3 regions of the Gottfriedia sp. ABJ_BB2_2 genome follow, and region 1 is predicted to be linked to each of the others. Evidence: riboswitches for the same ligand, from Rfam matches in the RefSeq annotation. Region 1 holds a riboswitch; each other region holds the start of a gene.
What was found. A riboswitch is a leader RNA that binds a small molecule or an ion and turns the genes downstream of it on or off. The one in region 1 is predicted to bind thiamine pyrophosphate.
Positions count from the first base shown of each region.

Region 2: it holds a riboswitch for thiamine pyrophosphate, as region 1 does, so the genes downstream of both, ACX6U0_RS17815 (ABC transporter substrate-binding protein) here and thiC (phosphomethylpyrimidine synthase ThiC) in region 1, are expected to answer to the same signal.
Region 3: it holds a riboswitch for thiamine pyrophosphate, as region 1 does, so the genes downstream of both, thiD (bifunctional hydroxymethylpyrimidine kinase/phosphomethylpyrimidine kinase) here and thiC (phosphomethylpyrimidine synthase ThiC) in region 1, are expected to answer to the same signal.

Region 1 covers NZ_JBVFKR010000002.1:686,866-691,132, forward strand. Annotated here, with positions in the region: gene thiC (phosphomethylpyrimidine synthase ThiC) at 1-1,606, opposite strand, end outside; TPP riboswitch at 1,739-1,854, opposite strand; TPP riboswitch at 2,111-2,220, shown strand; gene ACX6U0_RS08350 (thiamine phosphate synthase) at 2,327-2,929, shown strand; gene thiO (glycine oxidase ThiO) at 2,926-4,017, shown strand; gene thiS (sulfur carrier protein ThiS) at 4,041-4,244, shown strand; gene ACX6U0_RS08365 (thiazole synthase) at 4,247-4,267, shown strand, end outside.
Region 2 covers NZ_JBVFKR010000010.1:57,428-61,694, reverse strand. Annotated here, with positions in the region: gene ACX6U0_RS17825 (ABC transporter permease) at 1-636, opposite strand, end outside; gene ACX6U0_RS17820 (thiamine-binding protein) at 636-926, opposite strand; gene ACX6U0_RS17815 (ABC transporter substrate-binding protein) at 952-1,941, opposite strand; TPP riboswitch at 2,070-2,179, opposite strand; gene ACX6U0_RS17810 (RrF2 family transcriptional regulator) at 2,436-2,876, opposite strand; gene hmpA (NO-inducible flavohemoprotein) at 3,049-4,266, shown strand.
Region 3 covers NZ_JBVFKR010000012.1:78,773-83,039, forward strand. Annotated here, with positions in the region: gene ACX6U0_RS19055 (MFS transporter) at 1-288, shown strand, start outside; gene ACX6U0_RS19060 (type III PLP-dependent enzyme) at 310-1,536, shown strand; TPP riboswitch at 1,670-1,780, shown strand; gene thiD (bifunctional hydroxymethylpyrimidine kinase/phosphomethylpyrimidine kinase) at 1,920-2,726, shown strand; gene cytX (putative hydroxymethylpyrimidine transporter CytX) at 2,719-3,954, shown strand; gene thiM (hydroxyethylthiazole kinase) at 3,941-4,267, shown strand, end outside.

The DNA of each region.
Region 1 (4,267 bases):
CACCCTCAGCAGGTAATGTCTCATCGTGGTATTCCATTGCTCTTTCTGGATCCAATGATAGGTTAAATTGATCTCTCCATCTAAATTCAAATCTGGCTTTAGATAACGCATCATCTCTTTTTTGAGCACCTGGATGGCCCTTCGCTAGATCCGCGGCATGCGCAGCAATTTTGTACGTAATAACACCTACTCTTACGTCTTCTTTATTCGGCAATCCAAGATGCTCCTTTGGTGTTACATAACATAGCATTGCTGTACCAAACCAACCAATCATGGCTGCACCAATTGCAGAAGTAATATGATCATAACCTGGTGCTATATCAGTTGTTAGTGGTCCAAGAGTGTAAAAAGGTGCTTCATTACAGATTTCTAATTGTTTATCCATATTTTCTTTAATTAAATGCATTGGAACATGACCTGGTCCTTCAATCATTACTTGGACATCATGCTTCCATGCTATTTTCGTCAGTTCCCCAAGTGTCTCTAATTCAGCAAACTGAGCTTCATCATTTGCATCAGCAATGGAGCCAGGTCTTAGCCCATCACCAAGTGAAAATGTCACATCATATCGTTTCATAATGTCGCAAATTTCTTCAAAATGAGTATATAAAAAATTTTCTTTATGATGTGCAAGACACCACTGAGCCATAATCGATCCACCTCTAGAAACAATACCTGTAACACGTTTAGCAGTTAATGGTATATAGCGTAAAAGTACACCTGCATGAATTGTAAAATAGTCGACACCTTGCTCCGCTTGTTCAATTAATGTATCTCTGAATACCTCCCATGATAAGTCTTCAGCGATTCCATTAACTTTTTCCAGTGCCTGATAAATAGGTACTGTTCCAACCGGTACTGGTGAATTTCTAATAATCCATTCACGAGTTGTGTGAATATTTTTTCCGGTAGAAAGATCCATCATTGTATCTGCTCCCCAGCGTGTTGCCCAAGTCATTTTTTCAACTTCTTCTTCAATAGATGAAGTAACAGCTGAGTTACCAATATTGGCATTAATTTTCACATGAAAGTTACGTCCAATTATCATTGGCTCGCTCTCTGGATGATTTATATTTGAAGGAATGACTGCTCTTCCTCTCGCTACTTCGGACCTGACAAACTCAGGAGAAACATGTTCCCTAATTGCAATAAATTCCATTTCCGGTGTGATCAATCCTTGTCGTGCGTAATGCAACTGTGTAATATTTGCACCATCTTTTGCTCGTAATGGTTTTCTATCTAGTCCCTTGAAGACCTCTATATTTTTCTGTACAATATCACTTTTAAAACCATTATCCTCAGGCTTTACCTCACGTCCTTCATACTCGATTACATCTTCACGTTCGATAATCCATTTTCCTCTTATCGACTTAAGACCTTTTCGAATATCAACTGTTTCGCTTTCATCAGTATAAGGACCGCTTGTATCGTAGACACGAACAGGAGCGTTTTCCTCTTCCCCAAATGATCCAGTTGTTGGACTTAATTTGATTTCACGCATTGGAACCAACAAGTCCGGTCTTGATCCTTCGACATATACTTTTTTACTTCCCGAAAAACTAGACATGATAGAAAAATTCATTTCATTTACAGAATTGTTCATTATGATTTCCCCTTTTTAATGTGATTAAAAAGAACAAAATCCAATCCACAATAAGCATGAAAAAAAGCCGTATCTTATCTTGATAAGACCCGGCTATTGGTTAGTTTGACTACAATAATGCTAAATTGACACTACTGTAATAAACGCTAACTTCCCCACGCTGGTATGAACCAGATCAGGTCCTGAGGGTTAAGAAACTTAAAACGCGTTTCTCTCTCAGCCCAACTTATTGGACACCCCTAGTCAAACTATTCATTTGTACAGACTTAATATAAACCTAAGCTTCAATCTTGTAAATCATTTTATTCCCCTAAAATTTTACAATATTGTATGAAAATGCATATATACCCTTGGAAACATTCACTATTTTCGATTTAAAAAATTATTTTTTTCGCTAACTTTCAGTGTCTATTTTGATAACTTTTGAAATACCATTTACAAACTATCATTTTTTTAATCTTGAATTATTTTATTTTTATGCTATGCTAAACTTAATTTTCATAGTGTATTCATCACTAGGGGATCCCTTGATAAGGGCTGAGAATAAAGTAGTTACTTTTAAACCCTCATAACCTGAACAGGCTCGTACCTGCGTAGGAAAGTGGCGCAATGTCTTTTTATGCGTTTATTTGTGTAACTTACAAACCACTTTCCATTTTTGGGAAGTGGTTTTTCTTATTTAAAAATACATACACCCTAATTTTTCAAAAAGGAGGAGCAAATTTGAAGCTAATTGCAGTGACGAATAATATGTATTCAATACATGAACTTGCAACAATGATTATTCAAATACATGATGTTGTTGATTTTGTTTATATACGAGAAAAATCGAAAAGCAGTTTAGAACTACTTATGCTTTTAAACCTTTTAAGCGATAACGGAGTACCTATGAACAAGATCATCATGAATGACAGATTAGACGTAGCATTACTAACAAATCTATTCAACATTCATTTGCCAACTCACGGACTTCCAGTCAAGTTAGTAAAAGAACATTATCCAACAATGAATGTCGGTCGCTCAGTCCATTCAGTAGCTGAAGCAATACAAGCTGAAAAAGATCACGCCAATTATGTCATTTATGGACATTGCTTTGAGACAAATTGCAAAAAAGGTTTAAGTCCAAATGGAATTGATCCGTTAATTGAGATAAAAAATGTTCTTACAATTCCAGTTTACGCAATTGGTGGAATAGCTCCTGATCATCTTCCAATATTAAAAGAATGTCAGATTGATGGAATTGCAGTCATGTCGGGTATTTTTTCTTCTGAAAATCCGCGCGATTCTGCTCTAAAATATGTGGAGAGGTGCATTAGTATTCTATGAAACAACATTTTGAAGTAATTGTAATTGGTGGTGGAATCATTGGATGCTCAATCGGATATTACTTGGCAAAGGAAAAAATAGACGTTGCCGTTCTCGAAGCACAAACAATAGGTTCTAAATCTACTAGCGCTGCAGCAGGTATGCTGGGAGCTCATTCTGAGTGTAATGATACAGAGATTTTTTTGCCTTTTGCAAGAAGTAGTCAATTATCTTATTTTCAACTGAAAGAGGACCTAAAAAAACTAAGTCACATCGACATTGAGTTGAAAACTGGTGGGATTTTCAAACTAGCTTATAATAATGCAGAAAAAATGCAATTAGCTTCCCTTCTTTCACAACCAACGGTCATTTGGTATGAACCAAATGAAATTCAAAGAAAAATACCTAATATCACAACAAATATAATTGGAGCAGCATATATAGAAGATGATGTAAACGTCCTACCTACTTCTGTCTGTAATGCTTTTTGTAAAAGTGCACAAGTACTCGGAGCTACAATACACGAGAATACTAGTGTTATAGAGATTCGAAAAAATGAAAGTACATTTACCATTCAATCTACAAATGGTCAGTTTACAGCTAAAAATATCGTAATTGCAAACGGGGTTTGGAGCACATCTTTTTTTGAACAACTCGGATTAAGTAATCGTCTTACCCCGGTTAAGGGGGAGTGTCTTTCGGTAACAAGTGAACACATGACGCTGGAGCATACAATTTTCCATGATCATAACTACATTGTTCCTAGAAACAATGGAAAGCTTGTGATTGGTGCAACTATGATTCAAAACGATTGGGATGAAAAACCAAACTTACAAGGTATTGAATCATTAATTAATACTGCCAAAAAGATGCTACCTGATATTAGCAAAATGAACATTGAATCTTTTTGGGGAGGTTTACGACCACAAACATTTGATCAAAAACCATATATCGGAAAACACCCAGATGACGACAATATATTTTTTGCTACTGGACACTTTAGAAATGGCATTCTTCTTGCCCCTGCTACAGGCAAAATGATTCGTGATTTTATTCTTAAACGAAAAGTCAGACCTGAGTGGGTAGAAGCGTTTAAAGTGAATCGATAATTTTAAAGAGAGGTGTATGAATATTGCTCATCCAATTAAATGGTAAAAGTATTCAGCTAGCTGAAGGTATCTGCACAGTAGAAGATTTACTTCATTCTTATCAATTAGCGAATCGAATCGTTGTAGTAGAAGTGAATAAAGAAATATTGTATCGAGAACTGTACGGTACTACAGTTCTTTCAAACGGAGATATTGTAGAATTAATACATTTTGTAGGTGGAGGTTAATGATGTTAACAATTGGAAAACAT
Region 2 (4,267 bases), on a different contig from region 1:
AGAAGAAGCAAGCGTCATAAATACACCTATACCTGTTTTTGCACCTAGCCACTCAGAAATCACCGCACCCATCACACTATATGTCGCGGATATTTTTAATCCCGAAAAAATAGATGGTAGTGAGTATGGACATTCTATTTTCCAAAATAATTGTGATTTAGTTGCCCCTGCCATTTTCATATAATTAATCAAATTGGTTGGTGTTTGCCTAAATCCATCAAGAGCAGAAACGGTAACAGGAAAGAAGCAAACTAGTGAAATAATCATTAATTTCGGGAATACTCCAAATCCAAACCAAATAATCAAAAGTGGTGCTAAAACAATAATTGGTACGTTCTGTGACAAAATTAATAATGGATAAAACGCTTCTTTAAACCCTGGAATTAAATGTAGTACGATAGCAATCATCAGTCCTAAAAGAGTACCTACCAAAAAACCAAAGATAGTTAATTGTACAGTAGAGAGTACATGTGGAACTAATGAATCATAAGACTTAATTCCTTCTTTCAGTATTACGATTGGCCCTGGTAAGAGCCAAGCTTCTATTTTGAATAGTTTGATACACAGCTGCCAAAAAATTAAAAAAAGAAGGATGACAAGAATCGGTTGCCATCCTTTTATTTGTTTACGTTTCATTAACGATATTTCTCCGTCAAGTCATCCATAGCAATACCTTGTGGCTGATATAGTATTTTCATTTGCGTAATGACATTATGACAGCCGATTTCGATCATTTTTTCATTCATTTTTTGGACAATATTTAATAATTGATTTAAATCGCCTTCCATTGTTGTTTCTAAAGGTTGAACTTGGTATTTTACACCAGACTCATCGATTACTTTTATCGCCGCATCTACCGCTGGAATTACTTCCTCAATTTTGTTTGTTTTTGGTATAATTTGTACACTAATCAAAGAATTAGACATTTAAAGCTCCCCCTTATAAAAATTATTATTCTGGTAAAAACTCATTTGTAAAAGCTTTTTCCGGATCAAATTTACCTTCTAACAATTTATTTTCAGTTAACCACTCAGCATAGTTTTTCCAAATTGTTAACTTCTGTTCACCCCAACGACTTGCATCGTCTTGATATTTAGTTGAAAGCCATTCCTGACTTTTTTGGACTAACTCTTTATCTAAATCTGGATTATCTTTTAATAAAATATCTGCTGCTTCCTTTGGATGATCGATTGAATAAGTATATCCTTTAGACGCTGCCTTCATAAATGCTTTCACGACTTTTGGTTGATCCTTAATCATTTTTTCATTCGTTGCAAGTACAGGTGTGTAGTAATCTAATTTATCACTGTAATCAGTTAAATAAACCATATTTAATTTCTCATCGCGAAGCTCAGCTTCTATTCCTGTCCACCCTTGATAAATCCAAGCAAAATCAATATCACGCTTTACAGCTGTGAAGAAATCAGCATCACCCATATTAACGATATTTAATTTATTAACATCTGCATTTTCTTTCTTCATCAGTGAATCTAAAATGGCTTTTTCAACTGGAGAACCCCATCCACCATAAGTTTTACCTACAAAATCTTTTGGTGATTTAATATTTTTACTAACTGGTGAAGCAAAACCAGAAGTATTATGTTGAATAACAGCAGCAATCGACACAATTGGAACATTTTGTACTCTTGCTTGTGTAATTGACTCTTGGTATGATACGCCAAAATCAGCTTTACCAGAAGCAATTAATTGGTCTGCTCCTGTTTGCCCTGGACTAATAATGTCAACATTCAAACCTTGCTCTTTAAAATATCCATTTTCTTTTGCTACGAATAAACCTGTATGATTTGTATTAGGCGTCCAGTCTAGCACAACCGTCACCTTTTGTAGCTCTTTTTCTTTCTTTGGTGTTGATGAATTTTGTCCACTACATCCTGCTAACGTTAAGCAAAGTGCAAAAAAGCAAATCAGTAATCTTTTCATTCTATAACTCTCCTTTTTGTTTTGTTTATACAAATGAAATGTGTTAGTACCTTAGCAAGGCACTCGAACTAGACAAAAAGAAAACGCCCGAATAAATATCCGGACGTGAATGCACTGTAAAAAACTATATCAAAAGAGATACTGTTCCCTACGCTGGCATCACCCAGATCAGGTTCTAAGAGTCAGTATCTTACGGATACTATCTCAGCCAGCAACACTGGCTCCTCCACATTTTCTCGCATATAAACTTTTCAAGATAAATATAACAGATAAACCCCATAATTACGAAACATTTTCATCACATTTTAATAATTTAAATAATCTGTATAAATAGAAAAATATGAATATAGGAAAATCACTAAGGAATCTGTGTCTCACTCTTTTTTAACCTCTAGTAAATCCTTTATATTTCTCAATCATTAATTCGAGAACCATCGGAGCATATATAACAAATTAAACTTTAAAACACTCAAACAATTACTGCTCGAGTGTTTTTATTTTTTATTTAAGTCAAAATATTCTTTCAGCATAAAATTATTTTGTACAATATCTTCAAGTGTATATTGATCTAATACTTGTAAAAACTGATCTAACGCTTTATTAAATATATGCTTCAAAGAACAAACTGGAGTAATCACACAGTTATTGTTATGTTCGAAACATTCAACAATATGAAAGTCCTCTTCAGTTTTTCGAATTAATTCACCTATATTTATATCAGATGGTAGTTTTGCAAGTCGGATTCCACCATTTCGTCCTCGAATTGTTTCAATATACCCCATCTTCCCTAAGTTATATATTATTTTCATTAAATGATTTTTTGAAATATCATACGCCTCGGCAATATCCTTTATATTAACCAGTTTTTCATTTGGTTCAGTGGACAAGTATATTAAAACCCGAAGTGAGTAATCTGAATAATTGGTTAACCGCATAAATTCCCCTCACTCATTTATTTTGATTAATCATAGCATAATTGTGAACATTTTTTAAACTTTTATAAACTGAGGCTAAAAAGATGTATTTTACATATTGCTTTGAAGAAAATATAAGTCTACTATAAAGATGTATTAGAAATACTACTTTAGAGAAAAGAAGGGGTATAACATGCTATCTCAAAAAACAATCGACATTATTAAATCAACAATCCCAGTTTTAGAAGTAAAAGGGATTGAAATTACATCAGTTTTTTATAAAAACTTGTTTACAAATCATCCTGAATTATTGAATATATTCAATCATACAAATCAACAAAAAGGTAGACAACAAACAGCACTTGCCAACACAGTCCTAGCTGCGGCAAAAAACATTGATAAGCTTGAAACAATTCTTCCTGTTGTAAAACAAATTGCCCAAAAACATCGCAGTCTTTTAGTAAAACCTGAACACTACCCTATCGTTGGAGAACACTTATTAGGTGCGATTAAAGAAGTATTAGGTGATGCTGCAACCGATGAAATTATTAATGCTTGGGCTGAAAGCTATGGTATTATTGCACAAGTATTTATCGATATTGAAAAAGAAATGTATAATGAATCAGCTACACAAGAAGGTGGATGGAGTGACTTTAAAGAGTTCAAGGTCATTGATAAGGTTAAAGAAAGCGAAGTAATTACATCTTTCTACTTACTTCCAAAAGATCATTCCGTATTACCAACATTTTTACCAGGTCAATATATAACTGTTCGAGCAAAAGTAGAAGGACAAGAATATTTATTAAACAGACAATATAGTTTATCTGATGTACCTGGCAAAGAGCACTACAGAATTTCCGTAAAAAGAGAAGCTGAAGAACAACAACCTAAAGGAGTTTTTTCAAACTATCTTCACGACTTTGTTAATATTGGCGATTCATTAGAATTAACAGCTCCAGCTGGGGATTTCACTATAAACAATGATCTTGAATCACCTGCTGTGTTCATTAGTGGTGGAGTTGGAATTACACCTTTAATGAGTATGGTAAAATATATTGCTAATACTCAGCCAAACCGTAAAGTAGAAATGGTTTGTGCCTCAAGAAATGCTAACCTTCAACCATTCAAAAATGAGTTAATCTCACTATCAGAACAATTAAATGACTTTTCTTTATCATTTATTTATGAGAATCCTTCTGAGGATGATTTGAAAAATCCGTACTTTAAAAAGCAAGGTTATATTGATGCTGCTTGGTTAACATCTAATATACAATCTGTTGATGCACATTATTATGTATGTGGCCCAGTGCCGTTTTTAAAAGCAGTTGTTTCAAGCTTAAAACAATTGAATGTTCCAGAAACACATATTCACTTTGAATTCTTTGGACCTTCAATGAGTCTAGAAGCATAGG
Region 3 (4,267 bases), on a different contig from region 1:
ACAAATCTAATGATTGCCAGTATCGCGATGTTTTTAGTTGGATTAACTAGTCAAACTTATCGTACATTAAGCCGCATTACGTTACAGAAGCAAGTACCAGATCATCTTCGTGGCAGAATATTAAGTATCGCTTTAATGGACAGAGGCTTTATTCCTTTAGGAGCGTTATTAATTGGAGCAATAGCAACGAGTTTAGGAACTCACTTGGCAGGTAATGTAATGGGATTAGGTTGTATTATAACGACATTAATGATTGTGATGAAAAGAAAACAAATCATGAAAATATAATTCGATGGAGGTTTTAGAAAGTTGATTGAAAATATTGTGCAAACTTATCGAATGAAACAAGAGAAACCACTTTGTGCTTATATATATGACTTATCAAAATTACGTAGTCACGTAGAAGCACTTTTGACAACTCTTCCAGCAAGCTGTCAGTTATTCTACGCAATTAAAGCCAACTCTGATGAAACGCTGCTTAAAACGTTAGCTCCACATGTAAGTGGGTTTGAAGTTGCTTCTTTAGGGGAAATTGAAAAAGTTAGGTCAGTCGATCAGCATATTCCGATTTTGTTCGGTGGTCCTGGAAAAACTTATGAAGAAATTGACATGGCAATCCATCACGGTGTGACTTTATTACATGTGGAGAGTTTCCATGAACTAAATGTAGTGAACCATATTGCCAAAAAAAGAGAAATTAATGTATCGATTTTATTTCGTGTGAATCTTCGCCGGTCTGTACCGAATGCCAAGTTAAAAATGGCTGGTGTTCCAACTCAATTTGGTATTGATGAAAAAGAGATACCAAAGGCAATATCACTAGTGAAATCAATGCCAAATATAAAACTATGCGGTTTTCATTTTCATGCCATGTCTAATAATATTGATGCGATGGCACATGCTTATTTTGTAGACCATTGCTTTGCATTATCTAGAGCTTGGGAAAGTGAGTTTAATCTAGATATTTCCTACCTGAATGTAGGAGGTGGAATCGGTATTAACTATCTAGAATTACATGACCAGTTTAACTGGGAAGAATTTATGATTGTTTTACATAAAATCATAGAAAAAAACAAAGATAAAAACTGGCAAATTTTATTTGAATGTGGACGTTATATTACCTCATCATGTGGATATTATGCGACTGAGGTTTTAGATATTAAACAAAATCATGAACAATATTTTTGTGTACTCCGTGGTGGAAGTCACCATTTAAGACTTCCAGCTGCTTGGAAACAAAATCATCCTTTTACAATTGTTCCAGTAGAAAATTGGTCATACTCATTTGAGCGTCCTGAACTAATGAATGCGAACATTACAGTAGCAGGTGAGTTATGTACTCCTAATGATGTACTTGCAAGAGATGTAAATATAACTAGATTAAGAGTAGGTGATATTCTCTTATTTAGCTATGCAGGGGCATACGGTTGGTCTATTTCTCATCATGATTTTCTCAGCCATCCACATCCAGAGCGGTTTTATATTGATTCTGGCTTACTATTAACAAGCGAACAACTCCTTGTGAAAAATGGATAAGCTAAGACCAAATTTGACCAACAAATGATCTTCAAACTAAATGTAAATCATTCAAGATGAATAAATTAGTCTAACTACTTGAATTTAGTAATAGTATTAATTAATATGTAAGAGAAATACAATTTGATATTTTGAATAGTACTAGGGGTGCCGTAAATGGTCGGCTGAGATTAAGACACAATTGTCTTTGACCCTTTAACCTGATCTGGATAATGCCAGCGTAGGAAAGTGAGCGATTAAATGCATATTTATATGCATTTACAACATTGATTTGTTCGAGCACAAGTCCCTATGGGGATTTGTGCTTTTTTTGTTCTCTAAATCAATCCACAACTTCTATCTGTAGATCAAAAAAGTCTATTCACTAAATGGGAGGAAAAAAATTGAAAAAAGTATTAACAATTGCGGGTTCTGACTCAAGTGGTGGGGCTGGAATTCAAGCGGATTTGAAAACATTTTCAGCTCATGGTGTTTTTGGCATGAGTGTGATTACCGCAGTGACGGCTCAAAATACACAAGGTGTATTTGCAGTTCAAGATATAACACCAAAAATGATAGCAAGTCAGCTAGATGCAATCTTTACTGATATTGAAGTTGATTCAGTAAAGATTGGGATGGTATCACAAATTGATACGATTAAAATCATTGCTGAAAAACTAAGACAGTATAAGCCAAAGCACATTGTCGTTGATCCAGTTATGGTTTCGAAAAGCGGTTATGATTTGTTAAGCCCAGATGCGAAAGAAGCGTTAATTCAAGAATTGATTCCATTAGCAACTGTCATAACACCTAATCTACCTGAGGCAGAAGTAATTACAGGTAAAAGCATTTCAACTATTCAAGAGATGGAAGAGGCTGCAATTTTGATTCATACATTAGGTGCTAAAGCTGTTCTTGTAAAAGGTGGTCATTTAGAAAACGATGCGACAGATGTTAGCTATGATGGGGATGAATTTACTTATTATAAGAGTACTAGAATAGCTACCAATAATACACATGGTACAGGGTGTACTTTATCATCAAGCATAGCTTCTAATCTGGCAAATGAATTTCAATTAAACGAAGCAATTAGTAGGGCAAAAGAATACATAACATTAGCAATTCAACATTCATTCTCCATCGGGAAGGGCGTAGGTCCCGTACATCATTTTTATTCAATGTATCAAAAGGCGGGTATTTTGCATGTCTAAACAAACTGGCAATTTAACAAGATGGAACTTCGCAACACTTTGGTTTGGTGCCGCAGTTTCAATCGCTGAAATTATGACTGGTGCGCTCATTGCACCTTTAGGTTTTACAAAAGGATTGACTGCTATTCTAATCGGACATTTACTTGGTACGCTACTTCTTGTGTTAGGTGGCGTTATCGGTTCAAGAGAGCGTTTAACGGCAATGGAATCTACTAAAATATCATTTGGAAGATATGGCAGTTATTTATTTTCTATATTAAATGTGTTGCAACTAGTGGGCTGGACGGCAGTTATGATTGTTACAGGAGCTAGATCTATTAATGTAGTAACTAGATCTGATTTTCATTTTAATCAGCCTTGGGTATGGTGTCTTATTGTTGGCTTATTGATTTGTATTTGGTTATATTTTGGTCAAAATGCTTGGAAGAAGTTAAATAGTGTAGCAGTAGCGCTATTATTTTTACTAACGATTGTTTTGTGCTTTGTTATTTTCAAGCATAGTGAATTCCTTTTTAAACCTGGTACTTCTGAGATGTCTTTTGGTGCTGCAGTAGAACTATCCGTTATCATGCCATTATCATGGCTTCCATTAATAAGTGACTATACTCGTTTTGCTAAGTCAACTCGTGAAGGTGCAATTGGAAGTTTCGTTGGTTATATGGTTGGTAGTTCATGGATGTATGCAATCGGACTAGGGGCTGCTCTAGCATTTAATGAATATGATCCAGTGGCAGTTCTAATGAGTGCAAATCTTGGATTATTTGCAGTTGGAATCGTTGTGTTAGCAACAGTTACGACTACTTTTATGGATGCATATTCTGGTGGTATTTCATTGACAACTGTATTTCCCAAATTAAATGGAAAGCATGTCGCAATTGTATTGACGATTATAGGAACAATACTTGCAATGGTATTTCCGATTGAAAAATATGAAGGATTTTTATATTTAATTGGTTCTTTTTTTGCACCTTTGTATGCAATTTTGTTAACGGATTATTTTATTTTAAAGCGTACAAAAATTAGAAAAACCTTAATGTTAGATTGGGTTGCTATGCTTATTTGGGTAGTTGGGATATTTATCTATCGACAGTTTGTACAATTTGATAGTTTTCTAGGAGCAACTATTCCTAGTATGGTAGTCATTGGTTTGATTTATATTGTCGTTCAATTTGTTATAAATAAATTTACTAATCAGCATGTAGGGGGAAATAAACATGTCAGTTCTTAATGAAATCAGTCAGTTAATTGGAGATGTAAAGGGTAAAAAACCATTAGTACATCATATTACAAACTATGTAACGGTTAATGATTGTGCAAATATGGTTCTTGCGATTGGTGGTTCGCCAGTCATGGCAGATGATTTAGCAGAAGTTGAGGAAATGTTAGCTTTTGCATCAGCACTAGTCATCAATATTGGTACGTTGAACGAAAGAACAATTCAATCAATGATCACGGCAGGAAAAAAAGCAAACCAACTTGGAATCCCAGTTATTTTGGATCCAGTTGGTGTAGGAGCTACTACACTCCGAACGGAGACAACG